Regions from separate parts of the Calothrix sp. PCC 6303 genome, predicted to be linked through region 1. Evidence: riboswitches for the same ligand, from Rfam matches in the RefSeq annotation. Region 1 holds a riboswitch; the other holds the start of a gene.
What was found. Region 1 has a riboswitch for cobalamin ahead of CAL6303_RS21455 (DUF1636 domain-containing protein). Riboswitches for the same ligand answer to the same signal wherever they lie in the genome.

Region 1 (7,608 bases):
ACTCATTCCCGGCTCATTCAAAAGTGCCGGAACACCAGCAAATCGCTGATATTTACTCGCCAATTTCCCAATTAAACCTACCTCATCAACCACACCAACTAACACAACCCGCTCAAAATTCTCCCGTTGTGCTTGTACCCTTGTACATAACCTTGCTGCCAAAGAACTTTTACCCAATCCCCCCATCCCGGCAATAAATACCCCAGTCTCGTCGCTGGTTTCCCGCAATGCTCTTAAACACCTTTGTAAAGCGCGTCTACGTCCAACAAATTCCCCACGACTGGCAACTTTGACAATATTATTCTCATCCAAAAATTCCGATTCGGAAGCTGTAAATTTCAGCTTTTCCCGTTTCTTGGTAAACAACGATGTCACCAAACCGCCAATTTCCCGCGTATCGCGATAAACCCGCAGTAAATGCCCATCAGAACATTCCTGTGCGAGCATTTCCTGGTGTGCGGCAATTATCGCTTCCTCTATCGTCGCACCAGTTGCCAAAGCTTGATAAATCGCAGTTGCGGCAATAATACCCGTTGTATCATAAACCGGACGCGCCCAACCTAATACTACCGCAGCACCTTGTTTTACCAAAGCCTGTGCCATCGACGGAACAGTTCCCCCATCTGCCAATTGTCCGGTATGACATCCCGACAGGAAAATTACCCTGGGAAACTTTCTAGAATTACCTTTAACAAATGCTTTGCCCAAATCTTCCGCAGTCGTAAATACAACCTTGCCCAAATCATCCTCGGTAATAAAACAAGGTGTATTATCTTTGATTTTCTTACCTTTGGGTAGTAACTTTCCAAAAGCTTTTTCCGTATAAATCACCCCATGCCCAGTGAGATGAAATACATCAAAATAATCTTCAGGATACGATCGCACCAAGTTTTCCAATTCCTCAACAGAACCGCTTTCTTCCACCACCAAAGTCAGAGGTTGGTCTTTTGTCGCTTTGAGAATATTCGTCTCTTCCTGCTCAAAACCCAAAAGTGCAACACCAGGATGTTCTGGGGAAGTTGCCATAAACAACAACCGCAACGGACGATTTTGTGTTGCTAAAAAACTATTGTTGTTTCTAACAAGCGATCGCACGGGCAAAACACTGGCTTCTATCAGTAAGAACCGCGAACCATCGTGTAATAATTCCCAAGGTAAATGTGCCAACCCTAATGCCACTTTCTGAGTTTGTGGGTTTAATCCCTCTGCTTCACTAGTCTGAATTAAATCGAGATAAATTAGAGCTTGACTATCACTCTCCAAACCCCGACGCAACCAACCTTCCTTCCCATCGAACCATTGATACAATTCCCGTCCGATTTTCTTTAACTCTGCGGGTGCATCGAAATCTTTGGTATAATACTTTGCTTCACACAAATCAATCAACGTCCCTAGGGCTTCCGTATCCAAGCGACGATTACCGTAATTACAGCGCAGTTCAAAGGTTTGGTTTTGGCTTAGGGCAAAGGTGAAGGCTATGGACATAACATCAGCAAGTATATATCTAAGTCATCTTCACCGTATTATCACTTATTTCCGGAAAATGACTACTGTTTGAGCGATTCTCAAGGAATTTCAACTACAAAATTTTGATTCTGAACCTCGTCCGTCATGAAAAGTGGAGTTTTGTCATTGCGACGTTCTGCGTCTGAAAAAACCTCTATTCAAGATAAAGAAAAAAGACAAACAGAATCAGGTTGTTTCAAAAATATTTGATTTTTTGTTTGATTAAGGGTAAATAGACCACACGTAGAGACGTTCCGGTGGAACGTCTAGACAAGGTTTTGGTGTTTATGTGTGGTTCAAATAGATTAAAATTGCTGTAAGACTAAACTGTGCCAAGCTTTATGATATTTCTGAGACTTGCTAGCATAGCCTGAAAACTGGAATAGCGATCCAAATACACTAAATTTGTGTTAGCATTCACCTTAATCTCGGTTCTAGTGAGTATCATCCACTAGAGGTAACGGGGAAAGTCCGGTGTAAGTCCGGCGCTGTCCCGCAGCTGTAATCAAGGAAAAAAAGAAAAATATTAACCTTGTCAGTCAGAATGCCCGCCGATAAGTCAAAACAACCCAGCTAAATCTACGAGGTATAGATGAGCGCACATACAATTTTTGTTTGTACCACTTGTGCTAGTAAGTGGGAAAATGGTAATCGTGTCGGTGAAAGTGGTGGCGAAAAGCTGCTCAAACGCTTACAAGCAGATTATTTAAATCGTGAATCCAGCGCAGAATTCGTCATCCAAGCAGTGGAATGTATGAGTGCTTGTAGCCGTTCTTGTGTAGTTTCATTTGCTGCTCCTGGTAAAAATACGTATCTTTTCGGTGATATTTCCCCTGAATTAACTCCCGCAGAAGTTGATGGAGTATTTAGTTGTGCGACTAAATATTACCTACATCCAGAGGGTTTACTACCTTGGTCAGAACGTCCTGAGCCACTGAAAAAAGGTATCTTAGCAAGAATTCCATCAGTTTCAATTCCTCTCGAAGCTAATAATATTCAATTGGAACTGTGTAATTAATTACTTAGATTGAGTTGAGAAATCAAGCAACTTGATCTGAAACAGCTAAGAAGGTTCACACCTAGTTTATACAGACATGTTGGGGTGAATTGTTAGGGAGTCGGTAACGGCATGACCCAATATTTATGTAATAATGATTATCGTTATTTGTTGGCATCACCAATATTTGGTACTGTTTATTTCCTCCAAAGGAGAGTAATTGAATTGCCAAAAGAATTGAACTTTACCAATTTTTTGCTAATTGGTTATACAGCTTGGAAAGGTTTTTCTCAGCTAGGACGTGGGGCAGTTTTTTGCCATATTAGAAAAGTCGATTTACCCCGCATTCCTTTTTCTATTATCCGTGGGAAATATCACTGTGCAGATGAAATAGTCAGCACTCACTTTCTAGTGCAAACAGATCTCAAAGCTTATTTACATGAGTGGATGGTAGCATCAGAAACTATCGACCATATCTTAGAAGCAGTTGATACTTACAAACCTCAACAAGATGTGATTATCTTAGTTAAAGATGGTTCACAAATTGAAGTCAATATTTTACAAAACCCCCTCATGACACCATTAGAATGCTATCAGCAAGTACGCCAGCAATGGCATGAATTTTCTAGCTACGTAGAGTAAATAATTATACGCAAAGTATCAGTAGTCAAAAAATTAGAAATGTGTTACACATAGTTAATTTCAGGAACTAGACAAAAAAGATTCTCGTCACGTCGGTTAGAATCAATTCGCAATGCTAATCCTTGTACTGTTAGGAGATCTGAGTGAAACAAATATTCTCAAACTTGACAAAAAAACCTCTAGCATTTATATCTCTAGGTTCATTGTTAATGAGTGGAAAGATAGCTGTAGCTAGTGAGACAGTTAAGAATGTACAACCTGTAGAACGTCCAGATGCAACTGTCACACCAGTATCGGCAGAAAGTCAAAAAGCCTGTGTAAAACATACAAAACTCGGTAAGTTTTTCTGTGCTAACGCATCCCAATTATCTCACTTAAAGAAGGGTAATGTAGAAATCGATGCGGCTGATATGAATAATGAAAGTGCGCTGCTTGGTGTTACTGATGAAGAGAGTGATGCTGCTGTAGCAATGTTTGGTTGTGATTGTGTCGCTTCGATTAACTGTATACGTCGTCTGCGGAATAGCTTACCTTAGAAGATATTTTACTGAGTAATTTTGGGCTAATTAAAGATATAGGGTGTAACTAATTAAAGTATATATTGTAGGATATAAGGGTAGTAAACAAAGAGTTAAAAGTATAACTTAGTTTATTTACCTGTTGAACTATATCCTACATTTTGATTCCGACAAAATAAAATAACGCTCACTCAAAAGCAATTATTGTATTTTCTCAATCATAACTATATCCAAATTCTATGAATCGTCGTAAATTTCTGAATTTGTTCAGTATTAGCTTGTTTATCAATTTGTTCCCTATATTCGTTGCTGCAAGTTATGCAGCTAAACCCCAATCAAAAAAGAAGCCAACAAAATCTACAAATTGGATTTCCATCGGGACTGTTGCAGAATTAGATAAAGCAGGTCAATTATTCAAAGCTAAATCATCTTTGGGTGCGGTTTTAGTCGTTGGAACATCTAAAAGCAAAAATTTGATTGCGGTGAATCCAACTTGTACACACCTTGGTTGCAAAGTTGATTGGGAAGCAGAAGAAAAGATATTTTTATGCCCCTGTCATGCTTCCGAATTTACCACGACTGGAAAGGTTCAAAATGGACCAGCAACTAAACCATTGCCAACTTATAAAACCAAGATAGAAGGTAATAAGGTAATGGTGGGAGTTTGATGTCATGATTTTCCTAAATATCAACCATGCGTTGTTTACCACCCTAGGTATCGCATAATCCAACTAAAGCTAAATTTACTTAATCAGCACTGATTATTTGGGTTTTATATTATACATGTTTAATTTTGTCTTTAATAATAAGATAGAATTATTAAAAAATATTAAGGCTTAATTTTCATGAGTTGGTTGTTTCCTGCCCTAGGATTTATCATTGCATTATTAATACTGGGAATTGTAGTTTATTTATCCACATCTCGTCGTTACGAATCATCCAATACAGTCGCTAATTCCTACGACGAATGGACAGAAGACGGCATTTTAGAATTTTATTGGGGTGAACATATCCACTTAGGTCATTATGGTTCACCTCCACAACAAAAAGATTTTCTTGCCGCAAAATCTGACTTTGTACATGAAATGGTGCGTTGGGGTGGTTTGGATAAATTACCCCCCGGTACAACCGTTTTAGATGTTGGTTGTGGAATTGGGGGTAGTAGTCGAATTTTGGCGAGGGATTACGGGTTTGCTGTAACAGGTATCACCATTAGTCCCCAACAGGTTAAACGCGCTCAGGAATTGACTCCCCAAGGAGTTAGCGCTCAGTTTCAGGTAGATGATGCCATGGCACTTTCTTTCCCTGATGGCAGTTTTGATGTAGTTTGGTCGATTGAAGCTGGTCCCCACATGCCAGATAAAGCTGTTTTCGCCAAAGAACTGATGCGGGTCTTAAAGCCTGATGGATTGCTGGTTGTGGCTGATTGGAATCAAAGAGATGATCGCCAAATTCCTTTGAATTTTTGGGAAAAACCTGTGATGCAACAATTGTTGGATCAGTGGTCTCATCCTGCTTTTGCCAGTATTGAAGGTTTTTCTGAGCTTTTGGAAGAAACAGGATTAGTAAAGGGGAAAACAATTACAGCAGACTGGACAGAAGAAACACTTCCCTCATGGCTTGATTCTATTTGGCAGGGAATAGCTAGACCTAGTGGTTTAGTACGTTTCGGTGCATCTGGTTTCATTAAATCTTTGCGAGAAGTCCCGACCCTCATTTTGATGCGGTTAGCATTTGGTGCAGGTCTTTGCCGTTTTGGAATGTTCCGTGCTGTACGTGGATTTTCTGGTAAATAATTTGTCATGCATAAAGTCTGATTATTCTCCCAGCTTTATAATCTACACAAAGAAGAATCATCAAAAGTGGATAGAGGTGAGAGAATGTTTTTATTGGTACATCAAAAATTAAAAACTTGGTAGCTGTTAACGGATTTGAGGAAATTCCTTTTCCTCCTCTAAGTAAAGGCAAAGTATTGATATATATCCTTAATTAAGTCTCCAATCCTATTCACTAATCATAAAACTAAATGCAAAAATCAAAGTCTATTCAAGTTCCTAAACCGACTCGCTACCAAAATGCAGCGATAGATTACTATACAGGACTCACGGGTTCTTACTACCTCCACTATGGGTATTGGGAACCACTACCTTCTGTTGGAGAGGAATTGACTCTGACTAGGATGCGTGTAGCTCAAGAAGCTTACGCAGCTAAGGTTATGAGCGCTATTCCCCAGGGGATAAAAACTATACTTGATGTGGGTTGTGGGATTGGTGGTAATGCAATATACCTGACTGAAAGAGGTTTCCAAGTTGAAGGATTAGCACCTGATGCACTTCAAGAAGAAAGGTTTATTAAGAATACAAACGGTCAAGTACCTTTTTACTTAACCAGATTTGAAGATTTTCAACAAAACAAATCCTACGACTTAGTTCTGTTTAGTGAAAGCAGCCAATATATAGCTGTTGATGATTTGGCTCAAGGTGCGGCTCGTTTACTGGGTAGTGGGGGCTACCTATTAATTGCCGATATGATGCGGCTTGATGGTGATTATAAAGAAGGTATTTTCTCAAATTGTCATGTTGTTAGCGAACTCAAATTAGCTTTGGAAAAGGCTGGATTTGAATTAGTTAAAGATGAAGATATTTCTAAATCTATTGCACCAACTATAGATTTGTGTATTGATGTTTTCCAGACTTTTGGACTGACAACGATGAAATATATTGCTGAATTGGTAGCTATTGCTGTTCCACCATTACATGCGATTGGAAGTTGGGCATTTAAACGCTGGTTGGATAAACCAATTGTTGAGGGATTGGCAGCACGAGCTATTTTTGAAAAACATCTTTGTTATAAAATTCAGCTTTGGAGATTTGTCGGTGATTGAGCAAGATATAGCGGTTTTGCTGGAGTCGAACTCCGGTGAAACCAATTGATATTTTTTTAATTAAATTTAGTGATTTTAGTGAAACTTGGCAGTGTAGTTTGTGGTATACATAGGTAAGTAATGATTTTTATAATGGGAACTCGTCCCTTCATAAAAATTTTGGTCACACCCAATTATAAAATTCTTATATTCATATTTTCCCACATTGTGGCAACACAATTACAACAACCAAATATTTTTTCCAACAACGATTAAAAATTGAGACAGGATGATTCCCATCTCAACGTAATTACTGCGCTCTACAAAACTTGCGATCGCTATCATCTTCCGGGTCTTGCCAGGAATAGGCAAAGTGACTCACCCCACGCAACCGAGGGGCAAACTGTCGCAAAGCTTGCATTTGCACTTCCAAAGGAGGACGACCCTTAGCTGATTCTCCCCAATTACCAGCAATTGCTGGAATCACCTGAGTTTGTGATTTTGCCATACTCAAAACCCGTGCTACTTGCTGGGCAACGCAACCAGCATGACCACAATTAGCGTAGGACATCGCGTGCCATTCCATTGAACTAGGAAACCGATCCCAAGGCTGTAAGCGCGAATCATAACCCCGTCCCACAACTTGATTGCCATCGGGGAAAAAGACAACTCCACTGGGAATTCCTAACTGTTTTGCTGGGTTGCTTGCCATAGTGACAAAATCAATTATTCCTTGCATAGCATGTGCCACCGAAAGCTGCCATAAATCCCACTGCAATTGCGACTGCCGCAAATTAGCAGGTAAAATTGCTTTTTGACTCGGAATTACTCGACCCTGCCATAAAGGCTCGCTTTCCTGGGGATATAGCTGATCAACATCAGAAATATCAGCCTCAGAAATAAATCCCTTACTTAAAAAGCGGCGAATCAAATCTAATCCTTTATAGTTTTGCGCCCTTTTAAACAAAGCCTGCTGGGTAGCTTCGGTGTACAACCATAAATCAGTTACTTTCGTAGCAATGGAATCAGTACCACTTTGACGGGGATACCGGATGTAATCGAACAAGATTCCATCAGGACGA
Region 2 (7,608 bases), 980 kb from region 1:
CAATGATTAATGTAGAAACAATAAATATAATGAAAATTAAATTAATTAGTTTTAAATGTTGCAGCTTATATAACATCTTGTTCAATTGCTGTTTAGTTATAGATGTCTTTTAGAAAAAAGAATATACAGCAGATTTTATCTTGGTAAGGTACACCTGTAGCGGGCAAGACTTCGGCGTGAGCGCTCAGTCCTTACCTCCGGTACACTTCGTTCCGACAGGCTCAGGAACCATCGAACGCTGCCCGTACCACCACAGTTTTATTCTTGATCTTTATACCTCATTTACCTGTAATCTGCTGTATTTATAGGAGAGGTAAAATATTACATCTCTACAATTAATCAAAAATGGCAACTATACAGGTGGATAGATATACTCTGTCACCTTTTTCCCTTCAACTAAATGTTCATTAACAATCTTTTTGGCAACTTCTGGTTTCACCCGACTGTACCAAGTTTTATCATCAGAATAAAATGCCACCGGACCCAATTTACAAACCTGCAAACAACCGGTTGTTCGCACTTCTATATCCAAACCTGCTTTTTCAACTGCCGCAGAAAGTGCATCAAATGTAGGTTGCCATTTCCGCGAGGGGTAACAGCGTCCGGATGTACAAACAGCTATATAAGAACACTTAAAAGGATTTTTAGTAAAAGGAATTTCCTTTGTTCCTAACACATAAATTTCTCGAAGTTGTTTATATAGCTCTAATTTGCTAAAATTTGCTTTACCATCAGGTAATAAATTTTCATCTTCTACATATGGATTTGGCAAAAATATAGTCATTACTTTTTCACCCGCACCATTCCAAAACTGAATACCCCAACTGTGGGGTTCTCCTTCTGAATTAATACGTCTATAAAATGCACCTTTATTAATTAATCTTTGCTGCCTTACTTCTAGTGGAGTCTCTGAATTTGGACCACCTATAGTTTCTTCAATACACAAGTGAAAATGCCAACCCTGTGTAATCACAGTCAGATATCCATCATAGAGAACGCATTTTTTTGGTGCTTCGTGAAATTCTAACTCTAAAACGCTACCTTGTTCTAAATGTCCTAAACCAATTTGATGCCAATTTTGTTGAAATAATGTGTAAGTTAAACAAGCAAGTACATCACATCGACAATCAAAATACTCATATTCAATTGTCCAACCGTTTCCTGTTGCTTCAGTTGTTTTCTGATTGAGTGGGATAACACAAGGATTGAATTCAATCATGGCAATTTTCTCGCAATATGTAGGTTAATTGTATAGACGCTACATATACATAGCATCTATACATATCATTAGAAATTAGCACTTAAACCAACTTGAAATACTCTACCCGCATCCGGAAATCCAGCAAATAATTGATATCTTTGATTAAAGATATTATCTACACTAGCATTAAGGGTGAAGTTCTGACTGAGGGGAATGCGAGTTTTTGCATCAAAAGTTGTGTAACCTGCTAATGACTCAGTGTTGGTATTATTCGTAGGATATTTCCCCAGAGAATTCATCAATAGTCCAAGATATAAACCTTGAGTATTTTCATAGGAAACACCCAAATTTAGTTTATCTGCACCTGCAAATCGTAACTCTTTGTTGATTTCTGCCGGATTAGAACTTTTTTTGATGCGTGGATCATTTGCCGTATAATTTACAAAAGCATAGATATTTTTAGCAATTTGTAAATTTAATGCCGCTTCAATTCCTGAAGTTTCAACTAAGCCGATATTTTCCCAAGTTCCCGTTACTCCATTCACGGCTGGTCTAATAGATTTGAAAGCAATTAGGTCTGATATGTTATTTTGGAAAAAAGTTAAGCGCAACAAACCAATGTCCCCTAATTTTTGGTCGATACCAATATCAAAACTATCTCCTTTTTCTGGTTTAAGGTTGGGATTCCCGATAAATGTTGGGTTAAGACTAAATAAGTTGCTTACCGTTGGGACACGAAAATTTCTGATGTAGTTTGCCCGTATAGTAGTAGAGTTGCTGATATCCCATTTTGCACCAATTGATGGTGATGTTGCAGAAGCATTGGCTAAAGTGTTGAAATCTTGACGCAAACCTAAATTGAATTTGACGTTAGGAATAAGACTTGTTTCGTATCTGGCAAAAATAGCACTTTGCCCAATATTATCGTCATAGTTAATTGTGTTGACACCTGTAGAATTTCTGATTGCACTACTAACAACATTCACATTTCGATAGTCAAAACCATAAACTATACTGTGATTTTTGCTGAAGTTCCAGCTATGGGTAGCTTGAAAACCGTAAGAACTTTGTTTTGTCTCGAATCTTCTGTTGAATTGAGGTGGATTAGTGATGGAGTTAGAGTCAAAGCGAGTATTGAGAAAATCGGTGTAGAATCTGGCTGTTAATAGCGAATCATTTCCCCCTCCAAGCTTAGAACTCCAGCTTAAATCATTTAAAACTTGGTCTGTATATTTGCGGTTTTTATCGGTTAGTACATTACCAGAACCTTGACCAAATTGTGGTACAAGTATGGGAACTCCTCCTGGTGTTCCTTGTTCTTTTCCTAAGTATTGTGTGGAAAAAGTTAGAGTATTACGCTTACCTAAATTTGCTTCTAATTTAACGTTAAAGTTATTGAAGAGAGCATCGTTATTTTTTCTGGTTCCCCTAAAGTTAGCTTCGGGAATTGAAAAAGGATAATTATATTGGGATTGAGTGCGATTATATCCCACTACCCAACCAATATCCCCAGCTTTTCCACTATTTTGAATAGTCTGTTGATTCAATCCATAAGCACCAACATTTACCTTTGCTTCAGTTGTGGTTTTATCTGTGGGACGACGGGTAATAATATTAATTACTCCACCAATTGCATCAGAACCATAAAGAGTTGAACCACCACCTGGTAACACTTCGACTCGCTCAATGTTATTGGTAGTGAATTCTGACAGATCAAAACGACCACTACCTAAGTTATTAATTGGTCTGCCGTCAAGCAGAATTAGCACCTGTTCACCATTAGAACCACGAATAAATTGACCACTTAATGCATGGGGTTCAGTTCCAACAGTTCCATCTGGTAAGATACCAGGAACAAATTTGAGTGCTTCTCGGACTGTTCTCACACCCTGTGCTTCCATTTCTTCACCCGTAATCACATATATGGGACGGGTAGAATCTTTAACTGTCCCTTCCCGACGAAAAGGAGAGTACACAGGTTCATTCAATAATTTATCGACGACGTTTATTTCGATGTCGGGTTCTTTCTCTTCTTTTTGTTCTTCTGTTGGTGTCGATTCTTGAGCGACTTCTGCTATTTTGTTGTTGGGTATGACTTGTGTAGCTGGTTGTAAATCTGAAGCAGTACCTTCGTTTTTGGGAAAGTTGGATATTAGGGGGATTTCCGTTGCCCTAGCTTTGTAACTTCCAGAGAATATCCCCAATATTGCTGCCAAACTAGACACAGCAAACTTAGTTCCCAATTGGGAATTAAACATATTATTTCTCATCTGTACCTCGCAGATAATTATGTTTTTTGTGGCGATTGGCGGGTGTTCTGACTTAGAGACAAAGATTAAAAAGAAAAATTTGCCTCGTCACAGTTGCGGGACAGCGCTGGATTTTCACCAAACTTTCCCCGTTATTTTTAATGAATAATTCTGATTAGAACCAATGCATTTTCGCACAATAGCACGGATATATTTGGTGATTAATGTCGAAATATTACATTCGTAAGTATGCTTTGCGTAGAGGATCTCGAAAGTGAGGGTAAAAAGCAACTGAGTAGATTTGATTATCCAACCTATAAAGCAGAATATATCGATTTTGATGATGTTCAGTACTTGACAAATAACCACTGATTCATACCTGTAAAAGTTTTGACTGTAATAATATTTACTTAAAATGAGTAAAATGATTATCATTCTCTTTGAGGTGATTGTCAATACTTGTGAGGCAATTTGTCCGACAAATAGTTTATATTGCGATGTACTTCTGCTCTTAATCGGTGTTAAATGGGTTATGCGATCGCGTAATCCATTTAACATCTCCAGTAATTACAGCAATTTTAATGTCTTTGAATCACACATCAATACCCAAATTTTGTGTAGACGTTCCACCAGAACGTCTCTACATTCATTTTCACTAGATGTCTTATTTAATCCGAAGTAACGCAGATATGTATTGGCATCCTGCCCATCCTTGATAATTTGCGGGCAAGATGCCCGCACCACAAGAAATTTGTGGGTATTTTTTTAATTGGAAGTCCCTAAGCCCACATCAGATAGATATCATCCCAGTGTCCTAGCAAATCTATGTCGTTGGGGGTGGCAACACGTAGATTTAAGTCATTGCTCATTTCAGCTATCACTTTTTAACTGAGAAAATAAGGTTTTCCATCCTGGATTCCCCATTTGATTTTCTCCTTGTTTCACTTCAAAAGTGACATTAGATGCTGCTGTTTCTTGTAATGCCTGTAAACACAATTCAGCAACATCATCCCGGCTGATTTTGCCGCGAATATTATCACCTTGTTCAGCTAATAATTCTTTACCACCAGTTTCCTCAGTTAAAGCACAAGGACGAATAATTGTATAAGGAATACCACTTGTCCTTAAACTATCTTCTCCTCTCAGTTTCCAAGTTAATATTCCTCCCAATTGATCATTTAATCTAACTGCGGGGGGTTCTTCTTCTAAGTTAATTCCCTCTCTTCCAGGACGGGTGACACCTGCGGAACTAATGAGGACAAATCTAGGTAATTTGCTACCTCCGTAGGCTTTGATTGATTCTACTTCCAAAGCAAAAGCACCAGCAGAAAACTTGGGATTTAGTTCACCATCATACTCAAATTTACTTAACATTAATTGTAAAGAGCAAATTTTACTGGTATCTATTGGAGGACGATCCCTAACAACTTTGGCACGAAATACAGGAATTAAATTACTGAAGGGAACTTTAATATTAATCCAAGTATCTGCTTCTGTGTCAAAGGAATAACTATAACCAACACCATCCCAGGCAGAATCAGAACGCAAAAATAATTTATAGCGTTTGCCATCACCTTTAACTTTTAAATCAATTCCTTCATAACCAGATAAATTGATTGCTGGATCAAAGTTTTTAGTTCTAACTGAGGCAAAACCTCCAGAATTGGCAATGGAAATATTTCCAGCGAATATAGCTGAACTATCAAGAAAACTCATATTACTGCTACTAACTCCACCCATCACCACATCATCCAAAGCACCCCAAATATTTTTCAAATCTGTTGATGGGTTAGTAAAGTCGAAAACTAGCTTCTCGTCTCCTTGGGGGAGGTATTTTGCCGCTGCCTCAACTAAATTTTTGACACCTTGATATTCAACATTTTCAGGTGTGTCACCGACTATTTCCGGTTGATAAAATTTAATACCTTGGTTATATTTGTCACGATTAGGTGTATCGCCTTCTACAGGCTGCACACGCACTGATGTACAGCAAATTACAGCTTGGATATTTGACATAACTAATTCGTTTAAAGTTTCAGGTTTGGTAATATCGGCAACTATTAAATCAGTATCGTTACCAAGAATATTTCTAGCTTTTTCGATGTCACGCACTAGACATCTCACTCGATAACCCTGCTGAAGTAAGCGTTGTACAACTCGTTTACCCACACCACCTGTTGCCCCTGCAACTAAGATTACACCCATTTTTTTGGCTCCATCTGGCTGATTTTGGCTATTCTGAAAGAACTTACCCTGTAGTATATTTTGAATCCAATTTAAAGGTGGTACAACTTCAAAATAGTTGAGTGTTTGAATAAATCTACCTAAATCCCATTGTCCGCGAGTTTCATTAGTCATAGCTTTTATTCCTATTTAGTCTTCAGCTCTGAACATGCATATGCTGCAAGTGTCACAATCATATTCTTAATAATAATTAATTTACCCTAAGTTAAAACCACCCTGGGGAGACATCTCAAGTTAAAGTGCCGAACTAAAATTCCCAATTAACTATGTAGTATGTGTGTAACTCAAGAAAGTATCACAGGTATTTTTTAGATATTTATGCTGAAAAGCCATGATGTGGGGAATACCAATAGTAAAAGAGGTTGCCTGATGTATCTAAATCTATTTGTGGGTTCAAGTGTTGGAATTGTCGCTTTGATGGCATTAGTTTTTGCTTGTTTTCAATGGTTTCATATTCCATCAGGTAACTTTTTAGACTGGGTAATTGCAGGGGCAAGCTTTTGGTGGTTGTTGGTGATTGTAACTGTACCCTGGAATATTCATTTTCAAGCTAAAGAAGTTTTAGCACAGGGAGCGCAATCAAAAGAGAAAGGAATTACAGTTGATGAGAAGCAGCAAAAGTATGTTAGGTTGCTGGCAAAGCGTTCGTTGATTATAGCGATCGCATTACACGTCATCTCCGCTGCTACTCTATATACTCTGGCTGCCACTGGTATTAGTACTGTGGGTTACATCTCATCGGGTGCAGCTTTATTATTAACTGGATTACGTCCTGCTATTAGCGCTTATGAGTATGTATACGCAAGATTAACGATGATTCGTCAAGAGTTACAATATCCCCGCGAAGATATCTACGAATTGCGTGGACGTTTCAGCACATTAGAAGAAAAAATACGTATTCTCGAAGAACAACTAAATCCAGAATTCCCCTACTCTGTGGTTGCAACCCAGCAAAGCTATGTAGATGAAACCCGCAAAGAATTGGCACGTTTAGCAAATAATTTGGAAAGACTAGGGGCAACAAACCACAGCGAACACCAGCAATTATCCCGCGAAACAGAACAAGCGATCGCGCAACTTTCTACAGATGGACAATTTTTAGATCATGTACGCGAAATTATTCGATTTTTTAAGACAGCCTAAGAGGATGTTTGAAAAGTCCTATTGTTGGTATCAAAACCTTCTATATCCTGGACTTCATAAGTAGTCGCGCAAACATTTTACATTCATTTTGAGTAAAGCGAAGCAGTCCAAAACCTTGTGTTCGCAATGACATTGTGTAATTAATTTTGTCTGACTACTGGGTTAGTTGGGTGCCAAAACACTTTTAGAGAGGCAAAATTTTGCGTCTCTACATCCTTCCACTTCTTATGCTTCCCTCTGGTGGCAATGACAGATACTATCTTTGATAGGGACTTAAGTATAAGCATAAAAATGTTTTCATCTGCTGCAATTGTTGTTCTCAATCAAAATAGTGTCTCCCTTGCTCGGAAAATTGCGACAGTATTAGCTACAGTCGCACCCAAAGTGACAATCTATGGTTTGGTGGGGAGAACATCGGGTGTTGATGTGAGTTTCGACAATTTTGGTGAAACTTTACGAAAATTATTTACAGATGGAGTCCCAATTATTGGTATCTGTGCAGCGGGAATTTTGATTCGTACCCTAGCACCAATTATCTCTGATAAGCGTCAAGAACCTCCAGTTTTGGCTATAGGGGAGGATGGGAGTGCGGTAGTTCCTTTGTTGGGGGGACTTAGGGGGGTGAACGATTTAGCTAGGCAAATTGCCACAGGGTTGGGTGTGGAAGCGGCAATTACCACAGCAGGAGATATCCGGTTTCGTACTGCTTTACTGTCCCCTCCACCAGGGTATGAGTTGGCAAATCCGGAAGCAGCAAAGGGGTTTATTGCT

Region 2: it holds a riboswitch for cobalamin, as region 1 does, so the genes downstream of both, CAL6303_RS25425 (TonB-dependent receptor) here and CAL6303_RS21455 (DUF1636 domain-containing protein) in region 1, are expected to answer to the same signal.

What each region holds. Positions count from the first base shown of each region.
Region 1 covers NC_019751.1:5,279,664-5,287,271, reverse strand. The annotation lists gene CAL6303_RS21460 (tetratricopeptide repeat protein) at 1-1,485, opposite strand, end outside; cobalamin riboswitch at 1,919-2,077, shown strand; gene CAL6303_RS21455 (DUF1636 domain-containing protein) at 2,099-2,524, shown strand; gene CAL6303_RS21450 (hypothetical protein) at 2,636-3,145, shown strand; gene CAL6303_RS21445 (hypothetical protein) at 3,355-3,681, shown strand; gene CAL6303_RS21440 (ubiquinol-cytochrome c reductase iron-sulfur subunit) at 3,903-4,331, shown strand; gene CAL6303_RS21435 (methyltransferase domain-containing protein) at 4,509-5,459, shown strand; gene CAL6303_RS21430 (class I SAM-dependent methyltransferase) at 5,690-6,547, shown strand; gene CAL6303_RS21425 (family 10 glycosylhydrolase) at 6,837-7,608, opposite strand, start outside.
Region 2 covers NC_019751.1:6,262,111-6,269,718, reverse strand. The annotation lists gene CAL6303_RS25435 (ABC transporter substrate-binding protein) at 1-76, opposite strand, end outside; gene CAL6303_RS25430 ((2Fe-2S) ferredoxin domain-containing protein) at 353-1,219, opposite strand; gene CAL6303_RS25425 (TonB-dependent receptor) at 1,288-3,471, opposite strand; cobalamin riboswitch at 3,491-3,651, opposite strand; gene CAL6303_RS30075 (hypothetical protein) at 3,875-4,132, shown strand; gene CAL6303_RS25420 (CIA30 family protein) at 4,321-5,808, opposite strand; gene CAL6303_RS25415 (hypothetical protein) at 6,064-6,837, shown strand; gene cobJ (precorrin-3B C(17)-methyltransferase) at 7,129-7,608, shown strand, end outside.